Aggregicoccus sp. 17bor-14: one gene and its partner. The protein of the gene in region 2 binds, or shares a complex with, the protein of the main gene of each other region. Links are inferred from orthologs where the notes say so. Each region holds a gene or a part of one and is shown on either strand. Other genes may lie near its edges.

Evidence for each region. Proteins that work in one complex are often made in the same cells at the same time.
Region 1: the proteins of FGE12_RS16820 (region 2) and accD are in contact, whole or in part, in a solved structure (PDB 8UXZ), measured with the Escherichia coli proteins. The link is inferred for Aggregicoccus sp. 17bor-14 from one-to-one orthologs.

What each region holds. Positions count from the first base shown.
Region 1 is NZ_VJZZ01000001.1:730,862-736,292, reverse strand. What follows is about bases 2,442-5,431. They hold accD (acetyl-CoA carboxylase, carboxyltransferase subunit beta), read left to right. Parts: upstream 2,442-3,501; coding sequence 3,502-4,362; downstream 4,363-5,431. Other genes in these bases: FGE12_RS03220 (folylpolyglutamate synthase/dihydrofolate synthase family protein), read left to right, coding at 4,379-5,431; FGE12_RS03230 (RDD family protein), read right to left, coding at 2,442-3,415. In the rest of the region: FGE12_RS03245 (CHASE2 domain-containing protein), read left to right, coding at 1-633; FGE12_RS03240 (Crp/Fnr family transcriptional regulator), read left to right, coding at 703-1,353; FGE12_RS03235 (3',5'-cyclic-nucleotide phosphodiesterase), read left to right, coding at 1,355-2,110; more of FGE12_RS03230, read right to left, coding at 2,123-2,441.
Region 2 is NZ_VJZZ01000008.1:165,577-170,966, reverse strand. The notes cover bases 2,448-5,329. They hold FGE12_RS16820 (acetyl-CoA carboxylase carboxyltransferase subunit alpha), read left to right. Parts: upstream 2,448-3,345; coding sequence 3,346-4,314; downstream 4,315-5,329. Other genes in these bases: hisC (histidinol-phosphate transaminase), read left to right, coding at 4,331-5,329; FGE12_RS16825 (ArsA family ATPase), read left to right, coding at 2,448-3,257. Outside these bases: enhancer binding protein Nla6, read left to right, coding at 1-834; more of FGE12_RS16825, read left to right, coding at 1,290-2,447; more of hisC, read left to right, coding at 5,330-5,390. UniProt on the Escherichia coli protein: Component of the acetyl coenzyme A carboxylase (ACC) complex. First, biotin carboxylase catalyzes the carboxylation of biotin on its carrier protein (BCCP) and then the CO(2) group is transferred by the carboxyltransferase to acetyl-CoA to form malonyl-CoA.

The sequences.
Region 1 (5,431 bases), on a different replicon or contig from region 2:
TACATCGGCGACGCGATCATGGCCTTCTGGGGTGCGCCGGTGGACCAGCCGGACCACGCGCTGCGCGCCTGCCGCGCGGCGCTGCGCTTCCTGGAGAAGCTCGAGGAGCTCAAGGCCCAGTGGCGCGCGCAGGGGCTGCCCGAGTTCGACATCGGGGTGGGCATCAACAGCGGCCCCATGAACGTGGGCAACATGGGCACCCACGGGCGCTTCAACTACACCGTGATGGGCGACGCGGTGAACCTGGCGAGCCGCCTGGAGGGCACGAACAAGGAGTACGAGACACGCGTGCTCATCTCCGAGGCCACCTGGCAGCGGGTGCGCGAGCAGGTGGTGGCGCGCCGGCTCGGCGCGGTGCGCGTGAAGGGCAAGCGCCGCCCGGTGCGCATCTACGAGCTGCGCGCGCTGGGCCAAGCGCAGGGCGCGGACGCCGAGGCGCTCGGGGCGTTCGAGGCCGGCGTGGACCACTTCGAGGCGCAAGCGTTCGACGAGGCGCAGGGCGCCTTCGAGCGCGTGCTGCAGCTGTGGCCCGAGGATGCGCCGAGCCGCCGCTACCTCGCGGAGCTCGAGGCGCTCAAGGCCCAGCCTCCGGGGCCCGGGTGGGATGGGGTGTACACGGCCACGCGCAAGTAGGCCGCACCATCACTTATTTGACCCTCTATTTGACCCTCGGGAAGAGGGCAGCTTAAGTCTGGAGACTTCATGGGCGCCGAGGAAACCCTCTTCCAGCGATTCGGCAAGGAGTTCGCCCGCGGCACGGTCCTCTTCAGCGAGGGCGAGCCCGGCAAGGAGATGTACGTCCTGCAGTCGGGGCGCGTGACCATCTCCAAGCAGGTGCGCGACGTGCAGAAGGTGCTCGCGGTGCTCGGGCCCGGCGAGTTCTTCGGCGAGATGGCGATCATCTCCAACAAGCCGCGCAACGCCTCGGCCACGGTGAGCGAGGATGCGAAGCTGCTGGTCATCGACCCCAAGACCTTCGAGGGGATGATCCGCGGCAACAGCGAGATCGCGGTGCGGATGATCAAGAAGCTCGCCGAGCGCCTGAGCGAGGCGGACGCGCAGATCGAGAACCTGCTGCTCTCCGACCCCTCCAGCCGCGTGGTGCACCAGATCCTCCAGGCGGCGCAGACGCGCGGCCGGGCGCTCGAGGAGGGCGTGGAGATCGAGCTGCCCGTGCGCGAGCTGCCGCGGCAGATCGGCGTGGGAGAGCCCGCCATCCGCAGCATGCTGGACCGGCTCACCCGCGCCGGCCTCATCGAGCGCAGCGGGGACCGGCTCACGGTCTACGACACGGCGCGCCTGCAGGACTTCCTGCAGTACCTCGAGATGAAGTGGAAGTTCGGAGACCTCTAGCGTGAAGCTCCAAGTGCTCGGCTGTCATGGAGGGGAGCTGCCCACGTGCCGCACCACGTGCTTCCTCGTCGATGACGTGCTCGCGCTGGACGCCGGCGCGCTCACCGGCACGCTCACGCTCGAGCGCCTGTGCAAGGTGGACCACATCCTCGTGGGCCACAGCCACTTCGACCACGTGAAGGACCTGCCGCTGCTCGCGGACCTGGTCATCGGGCGCCGCGAGCGGCCGGTCACCATCTGGGCCTCGCGCGAGTGCGCCCGGGCGCTGCGCGAGAACATGTTCAACGACGCGCTGTGGCCGGACTTCACGCGCATCCCCTCGCGCCGCAAGCCCGTGCTGCAGATCAAGACCTTCCGCGCCGGGAGCTCCTTCCAGGTGGGCCCCTACAAGGTCCGCAGCGTTCCGGTGAGCCACCCGGTGGAGTCCTGCGGCTTCGTCATCTCGGACGGGCAGAGCACGCTCGCGATGAGCGGCGACACCGGGCCCACCGAGCGCCTCTGGAAGGTGCTCAACCAGACCCCGGACCTCAAGGCGCTGCTGCTCGAGACCAGCTTTCCCAACGGGATGCAGGCGCTCGCGGACGTGTCCGGGCACCTCACCCCGCAGACGCTCGGCACCGAGCTGGCCAAGTTCCGCCGCAACGGCGCCGAGGTGCTGCTCTACCACCTCAAGCCGGCCTTCGTGGCGGAGCTCAAGCGCGAGCTCAAACACCTGCCGGTCGAGGTGCTGGAGCTGGGCGACACCTTCGAGTTCTAGGGCGTCGGAGGCTCAGCGCACGACGGCGTCGGTCTCGTGGTGGCGGTCCTGCACCACCACGGTCTCGGCCACCTTGTCGTGCAGGCACTGGCGGCTCGGGTCCCACATCACCTGGATGAAGCCCATGAAGCCGGTGAGCATGGACGCGGCGTAGCCGTGGAAGCGCTCGAAGGAGCGCCACAGCGTCATGGGGCGGCCGTCGATGCGCACCACGCGGATGCCAAAGAGGCGCTTGCCCGGGGTGTGGCCCTTCCAGAGCACGAGGAAGCCGATGAAGTACACGTAGCTCCAGCCGATGCCGAAGCCCAGGTCGTGCACGCTGACCATGAGGAAGTGGCGGATGCCGTGCTCCTCCTGGGCCTCCTTGAGCTCCTCCTCCAGCCGGTCCTTCGTCTTGTCCAGGCGCGCCACCTGCGCCGCGAGCGTGAGGTTGCGCCGCTGCAGGGTCGCGAGCTCCGCGAGGTGCGGATCCGGGGCCGCGCCCGCCGCCGCCGCGTCAGCCGGGGCGGCCACGGGCTGCGCCGGGGCGCCCGCCAGCGGCGAGAGCACGCGCGTGAGCTCGGCGCGCGAGACGTCCGAGATGGGCACGTCCTCGTTGTCCACCATCTCGAGCAGCATCCCGGCCGCGCGCGCAGGGTCCTTCTCCTTCTTCACCCGGGCGCCCAGCTTCTCGGCGAGCGCGCGCGCCTCCTCCGGGCTCGTCGTGGTGGCCAGGCGCATCAGCTCGCCTGCGCCCAGGCCCAGCGTGTTGAAGGTGATGGGGGACTCGCCGTGCCTCCCCTCGGCGCGCTCGCGCGCGTCGGAGGCGATCTCCTCCTCGTCCTCGCGGGCCTTCTCCTGTGCCTCCTGCTTCTCGTGCACGCGCGTGACCATGCGCCCCACGCCGATGAAGGCGATGCAGAGGGCGAAGGCGAGCGCGATGCGCGTGGTCTTCTGGCGCATCCACGTGGGCGCGAAGGGCCGGCCGGCTGCCCAGTAGAGGAGGGTGCCTGCGAAGGCCCCGGCGAGCAGCGCGAGCGAGCTGAAGGCCAGGCTGAGCACGCCCACCAGCGCGAGGTCCACCAGGATGGCGCCCAGGCGCTGGCGGCGGCGGGCGAGCGGGAGCCGGGCCACGTCGGGCGAGAGCGTGAAGTGCTCGGGGTGCAGGTGGGGCTCGTCGCCGTGGGTCCCGGCGTGCGCCGCGCCGTGCGCGCTGCCGTGGCCCGCCGCGGGGGCGAGGGCCGCGGGGGGCGTCCCGGCGGCGACCAACGGCGCGGTGGGAGTCTCGGGGGTGGGGGGACCGGACGGGGAGGAGGGGGCGCTCATGGCGGTGGGGACTGTAGCAAGACGGCGCAGCGCGGCACGAGGGAACGGTTGACGGAGGCGGCCCCGGCGGTTTAACCCGCCGCCCCATGGCCGCCTGGTTCTCGAAGAAGCCCCGCATCGCCGTGGACACCGAAGCGCCCGCGGACACCCGCTCCGCTCCCAGCCGCATGCAGGGGCTGTGGGCCAAGTGCGAGAGCTGCGACGAGATCATCTACCGCCAGGAGCTGGAGAAGAACTGGAACGTGTGCCCGCTGTGCGGCCACCACATGAACTGGCCCGCGCGCGTCCGGCTGCAGGCGTTGCTGGACGAGGGCAGCTTCGAGGAGTTCGACAAGGAGCTCGAGCCCGAGGACCCGCTCGGCTTCAGCGACTCCAAGAAGTACAAGGACCGCCTCAAGAGTACCCGCAAGGCGCTCGGCGAGAACGACGCCTTCATCTCCGGCGTGGGCCGCATCGAGAACCACCCGGTCTCGGTGGGCTGCTTCGTGTTCGAGTTCATGGGCGGCTCCATGGGCTCGGTGGTGGGCGAGAAGGTGACGCGCGTGTTCGAGCGCGCGCACGAGCTCAAGTGCCCGGCCATTGTGTTCAGCGCCTCGGGCGGCGCGCGCATGCAGGAGGGCATCTTCAGCCTCATGCAGATGGCGAAGACCTCTGCGGCCATCGCGCGCTTCCGCACCGGCACCAAGCCCTACGTCTCGGTGCTCCTGCACCCGACCACGGGCGGCGTCGCGGCCTCCTTCTCCTGGCTGGGCGACATCATCCTCGCCGAGCCCAAGGCGCTGATCGGCTTCGCGGGGCCGCGCGTGATCGAGCAGACCATCCGCCAGAAGCTGCCCGAGGGCTTCCAGCGCTCGGAGTTCCTCCTCGAGCACGGGATGATCGACGCCATCGTGCACCGCAAGGAGATGCGCACGAAGCTCGCCCAGGTCATCGGCCTGCTCGGCTAGGCGAGGGCCGGGGACGATGCCGCTCCCGCGCACGCCGGACGAGGCGCTGACCTTCCTCGCCAGCCTCTCGCCCTCCACCATCCGCCTGGGCCTCGAGCGCGTGCAGGCGGTGCTCGCCCAGCTGGGCCACCCCGAGCGCCGCTACCCCGCGCTGCACGTGGCGGGCACCAACGGCAAGGGCAGCACCTGCGCCTTCGCCGCCGCGGCGCTGCGCGCGGCGGGCCACCGCGTGGCGCTCTACACCTCGCCGCACCTGGTGCGCGTGAACGAGCGCATCCAGGTGGACGGCGAGGAGATCGAGGACGCGGTGCTGGGCAGGCGCATCCTCGAGGTGCTCGAGCGCGCGCCCGGGGCCGCCGAGGAGCTGACCTACTTCGAGTTCGGCACGGTGGTCGCGCTCTGGCACTTCGCGAGCGAGGCGGTGGACGTGGCGGTGCTCGAGACGGGGCTGGGCGGCCGGCTGGACGCCACCAACACCGCGCGCCCGCTCGTCACCGCGCTCACCCCCATCTCGATGGACCACCAGGCGCTGCTGGGGGACACGCTCGCGGCCATCGCGGGTGAGAAGGCGGGCATCCTCAAGCCGGGCGTGCCGGCGGTGTGCGCGCGCCAGGCGCCCGAGGCGCTCGCCGTCATCGAGGCGCGCGCGGCCGCAGTGGGCGCGCCGCTGCTGCTCGAGGGGCGCGACTTCGCGATGGAGGGGCAGGGCGCGGGGCTGCACTACCGCAGCGCCTCCGGGCACCTGGAGCGCCTGGTGCTCTCCCTTCGCGGCCCGCACCAGCGCCAGAACGCGGCCGTGGCGCTCGCGGCGCTGGAGCAGCTCTCGCAACGCGGCCTGGGCGTGAGCGCGCGCGCGGCGCGCGAGGGGCTCCTGCAGGCGCGCTGGCCCGGGCGGCTCGAAGAGCTCGGAGGCCTCGGAGGCCTCGGAGGCCTCGGGCTCGCCCCCCAGGCGACCGTGCTGCTGGACGGTGCGCACAACCCCGCGGGCGTGCAGGCCCTGCTCGCCGCGCTCGACGCCGAGTATCCGGGGCGCCGCGTACACGCGGTGTTCGGGGTGGTGGCGGACAAG
Region 2 (5,390 bases):
ATCCCGGCCACGCTGATCGAGAGCGAGATCTTCGGCCACGAGCGCGGCGCCTTCACCGGCGCGGACCAGCGCCGCCCCGGCGTGTTCGAGCTCGCCCACGGCGGCACGCTGTTCCTGGACGAGCTCGGCGAGATCCCCATCGAGCTGCAGGCGAAGCTCTTGCGCGTGCTCGAGGAGGGGCGGCTGCGGCGGCTCGGCGGCAAGGTGGAGCTCGAGGTGGACGTGCGCGTGCTGTGCGCCACGAACCGCGACCTCAAGGCCGAGATCAAGGCGCAGCGCTTCCGCGAGGACCTCTACTTCCGCCTCAACGTGTTCCAGGTCCCGCTGCCGCCGCTGCGCGATCGCCGCGAGGACATCCCCATCCTCGTCCAGTACTTCGTGGAGAAGTTCAAGGGCGACAGCGCCAAGCGCGTGTCCGGCGTGCACCCGGACGCGATGGAGATGCTCAAGAACCACGACTGGCCGGGCAACATCCGCGAGCTGCGCAACGCGGTGGAGCGCGCCGTCATCCTCTGCGACGGCGAGCTCATCCTGCGCGAGCACCTGCCGCCCGACATGGCCGGCAAGGGCCCCGAGCGCCACAGCTTCCGGCTCCCCTACGGGCTCAGCCTGGACGCGGTGGAGCGCGAGTACATCCTCGGCAGCCTGCAGCGGAACGGGAACAACAAGGCGCGCACCGCGGAGAGCCTCGGGGTGAGCGAGAAGACGCTCTACAACAAGCTCAACCGCTACGCCGCCGAGGCCCGCCAGCAGGGCGGCCCCGGCGAGCCGAACAGCCTGGTGAAGGGCGTAGAGGCGGCCAGCTTCGGCAGCTCCAACGTCCTCGTGCGCTGAGACGCCCGCTGAGCGAAGCGGCGCGGAGCGCTGGTTGAGCCCGCGGAGCGGGCCCGCCGTCCGGGCCCGCGCCGTGCGTCCGCCGTGCTGCCTGGAGGGCGGCCGGACGGGGCGCCCGCGACCCCGCGTTTTCCGGGGTCCTGCGCGGGCCGGGAGCGGGTCCGGCCCGTGCTCCCTTCTGCCCTGGTTCCGCACCTTTAGGCACCTCTCCGGGCGCCTGCAGCGAGCCCCTCCGGCGCCCGCCGCGAGCGCCCCGCACGCGCCCCGCCCGGGGTGCGAAAACCCGCGCCACTGCTTGACTTTTGGCCTCCCGGCGGGGGATTCTGGGGCCCTATTTCACCCTCGGAGAGCCCGGTGGCCGTCTCCTCGCCTGGCATCCCGGCTGCCTGCGCTGTGGCACTTGAGCCGCCAGCGCCTCCGGCGCCGCCTGCGAGGGTTAGGAAGGCCACAGGGCAATGAGCGACGCGCACGTTCTCCACTTCTTCGGCGGCAAGGGCGGGTCTGGAAAGACCACCCTGGCAGCTGCCTACGCGATGCGCCTGGCGGACGACGCGCCGAAGCAGAAGGTGCTGCTGCTCTCGCTGGACGGCTCGGGCGCGCTCTCGGACGTGGTGAAGAAGAAGCTCGCGGGCAAGCCCGTGAAGCTCGTCGCCGGCAAGGGCGAGGGCGGCCTGTACGCGGCCGAGTTCGACCCGTCGCTCGTGATGAAGCCCTTCCTCGCGCAGTACGTGCCCGCGCTGCAGAAGGCGGCGACGAAGGGCCAGCTGCTCAGCGACGAGGACCTGGGCAAGCTCTACAGCCAGGCGGTGCCCGGGCTCGAGGAGCTGGTGGGCCTGCTCAACGTGGTGGAGCTGCTCGAGGCGGGCACCTTCGACCGCGTGGTGCTGGACGCGGCCCCCACGGCGCACACGCTGCGCCTCTTCGACCTGCCCACGAGCCTGCGCAAGTTCCTCGGCCTGGTGAAGGGCGTGCCGGAGAAGCCTGCCAAGGCGGGCAAGGCGGCGAAGGCCGAGCCCGTGGAGGCCCCCGGCGCGGGCGGCTTCCTCGGCGAGGTGGGTAGCCGGGTGGAGCGCCTGCTCGCGCTGCTCAAGGACGGCACCCGCTCGGCGTTCCACCTGGTCACGCTCGGTGAGCCGGTGGCCGAGGCCCAGACGCGCATGCTCTACGCGCAGCTGCGCGAGCGCGGCATCCCGGTGAACGAGGTGGTGGTGAACCAGGTGGAGGACCACACCGGCTGCCCCGCGTGCGCGGGCCGCCGCGGCCTGCAGGCCCCCCACGTGCGCAAGTACCACCTGCTGGACAAGGCGCTGCCGGTGGCGCTGCTCGCCAAGCGCGAGGAGGCGCCGCGCGGCCTGGACGACCTCAAGGTGCTGGCGAAGGAGTGGAAGGCGGGCAAGGAGACCAAGGCGCTGGAGTTCTCGGCCGCCGAGGGGCCCCCGGCGCTCGTGCGCGCCCCGTCCATGCCGCCCATCGCCGCGCCGCCGCTGCCGCCCACGCGCCTCATCTTCTTCGTGGGGCAGGGCGGGGTGGGCAAGAGCTCCTGCGCTGCGGCCGCCGCGGTGACGCTGACGGAGAAGGAGGGCCCCGTGCTCCTCATCTCCACGGACCCCGCGCACTCGCTCTCGGACGTGCTGCAGAGCCGGCTCACCGACACCGAGACCCAGGTGAAGGGCACCAAGGGCCTGTACGCGCGCGAGCTGGACGTGGCGGGCTGGTTCAACGCCCTGCGCAAGCGGCTCAAGGAGAAGGCCGAGAAGGGCTTCGGCGTGCCTGCGAAGGGCGAGAAGGACATCCCCGCGGACCTCGCCGCCCTGCGCAACCTGCTGGACTGCGCGCCCCCGGGCATCGACGAGCTCGCGGCGCTCAGCTGCCTCACGGACGCGCTGGTGCAGGAGCGCTTCAAGCGCATCGTGGTGGACCCGTCCCCCAGCACCACGGGCGTGCGCGTGGTGGAGCTCGCGCACACCGCGCGCGCCTGGTTCACGGCGCTCGCCGAGCTGCTCTCGAAGTACCGCACCAAGGGGCTCGCCGAGCTCGCGGACGACGTGAACGCCATGCTCAAGCACGTGCAGCGCTTCGAGGCGGCGCTGGCCAGCCCGAGCGAGAGCCGCTTCGTGGTGGTCACCCGCGGCGAGGAGCTCGCGGCGGCGCGCACCGAGCGGCTCGTGGAGTACCTCAAGGAGCACAAGCTGCAGGTGGAGCGCGTGCTGGTGAACCGCGTGCTGCCCAAGAGCACCTGCCCCAAGTGCGAGAACCGCCGCAAGGTGGAGCTCAACGTGGCCAAGGCCGTGGAGAAGAAGATCGGCCTGCCCGTCACGGTGGCGCCCGCCCTGGGCCGCCACCCGGCCGGCCTGCGCGAGCTCAAGGCCTTCCGCACCGCGTGGTACGCGCTGAGCGCCACCGCGAAGATCAAGGCGGCCTAGCAGCCACGCCCCCAGCCCCTTCCGGCGCCGCACTGCGTAACAGCATGTGCATTGAAAGGCCCGGAGGGGGGTGCTAGTTCCGGCGCCCATGGCGACTGGCACTGGCTACGCGCTCGACTTCGAGCGCCCGCTCATCGAGCTGGAGAAGAAGATCGACGAACTGAAGACGCTCTCGGAGAGCGGCTCGGTGGACGTCAGCTCGGAGATCTCCAAGCTCGAGAAGAAGGCGAAGACCCTCCAGACGAAGATCTTCAGCGACCTCACCCGCTGGCAGGTCACGCAGCTGTCGCGTCACAACGCGCGGCCGTACTTCCTGGACTACGTGAACCTCCTGTTCACCGACTTCTGCGAGCTGGCGGGCGACCGCCACTTCGGAGAGGACCCCTCCATCGTGGGCGGCTTCGCGCGCCTGGACGGGCAGCCGGTGCTGGTGATGGGCCACCAGAAGGGGCGCAACACCAAGGAGAACATGGCGCGCAACTTCGGGATGCCGCGCCCGGAGGGCTACCGCAAGGCGCGCCGGCTGATGGAGCTGGCCGAGCGCTTCGAGAAGCCCATCCTCACCTTCATCGACACGCCGGGCGCCTACCCCGGCCTGGGCGCCGAGGAGCGCGGCCAGGCGGAGGCGATCGCGGTGAACCTGGAGGTGATGAGCCGGCTCAAGGTGCCGGTCATCTCCACCGTGGTGGGCGAGGGCGGCTCGGGCGGCGCGCTGGCCATCGGCGTGGGCAACCGCGTGCTGATGATGCAGAACAGCATCTACTCGGTCATCAGCCCCGAGGGCTGCGCCTCCATCCTCTACCGGGACGCGACCAAGAGCGACAAGGCGGCGGACGCGCTGAAGCTCACGGCGAAGGACCTGCTCGAGATGAACGTCATCGACGAGGTCATCCCCGAGCCCGCCGGCGGCGCGCACCGCGACCCCGCGAAGGCCGCCGAGGCGATGGGCAAGGTGCTGCGCAAGCACCTGGGCCAGCTGGTGGGGATGAGCGCGGACGAGCTCATCAAGGACCGCTACGAGCGCTTCCGCAAGCTGGGCGTGTTCACCGGCCGCTAGGCCTCCGAGACCTCCCATGCGAACGCTCGTCCAGCCCTACATCGAGACCCTCAAGGCGTACGTCCCGGGCAAGCCCATCGAGGAGACAGAGCGCGAGTACGGCCTCAAGGGCGTCATCAAGCTCGCCTCCAACGAGAACCCGCTGGGCCCGAGCCCGCGCGCGGTGGAGGCGATGCAGCAGGCCGCGAAGAGCGTGCACCTGTACCCGGACGCGGCCAGCTTCACGCTGGTGCGCAAGCTCAGCGGGCACCTGGGCGTGAAGCCCGAGGAGCTGGTGCTGGGAAGCGGCTCCAACGAGCTCATCGAGCTGCTCATCCGCACCTTCACCACGGCGGAGGACGAGATCCTCCTCGCCCAGGGCTCCTTCCCGGCCTACCGCATCAGCGCGCAGGCGCACGGGCGGCCCTTCGTCGAGGTGCCGATGAAGGCGGGGCACCGCTACGACCTGCCGGCGATGGCGCGCGCGGTGACCCCGCGCACCCGCATGGTGTTCCTCGCGAACCCGGACAACCCCACGGGCACGGCCTTCTCGCGCAGCGAGTTCGAGGCCTTCCTCGCCGCGGTGCCCCAAGAGCTGCTGGTGGTCTACGACGAGGCCTACTTCGAGTTCGTGGACTGGAGCGAGTACGCGAGCGGCCTCGAGTACTTCCGCACGCACCCGAACGTCATCGCGCTGCGCACCTTCAGCAAGATCTACGGGCTCGCCGGCGTGCGCCTCGGCTACGGCGTGATGGACGCGAAGCTCGCGGGCTACGTGCAGCGCGGCCGCATGCCCTTCAACCTCACGAACCTCGCCCAGGCGGCCGGGGTCGCGGCGCTGGACGACGCGGAGCACGTGCGCCGCACCCGCGAGAACAACCTGCAGGGGCGCGCGTACTACGAGCAGGAGCTTCCCAAGCTGGGCATCACGCTCACGCAGAGCCACGCGAACTTCGTGCTCGCGGACGTGCACCGCCCCGCGGGCGAGGTCTACGAGCAGCTGCTGCGCCGCGGCGTCATCGTGCGCCCGAGCAACGGCTACCCCACGTGCCTGCGCATCAGCGTGGGCACGCGCGAGGAGAACCTGCGCTGCGTGG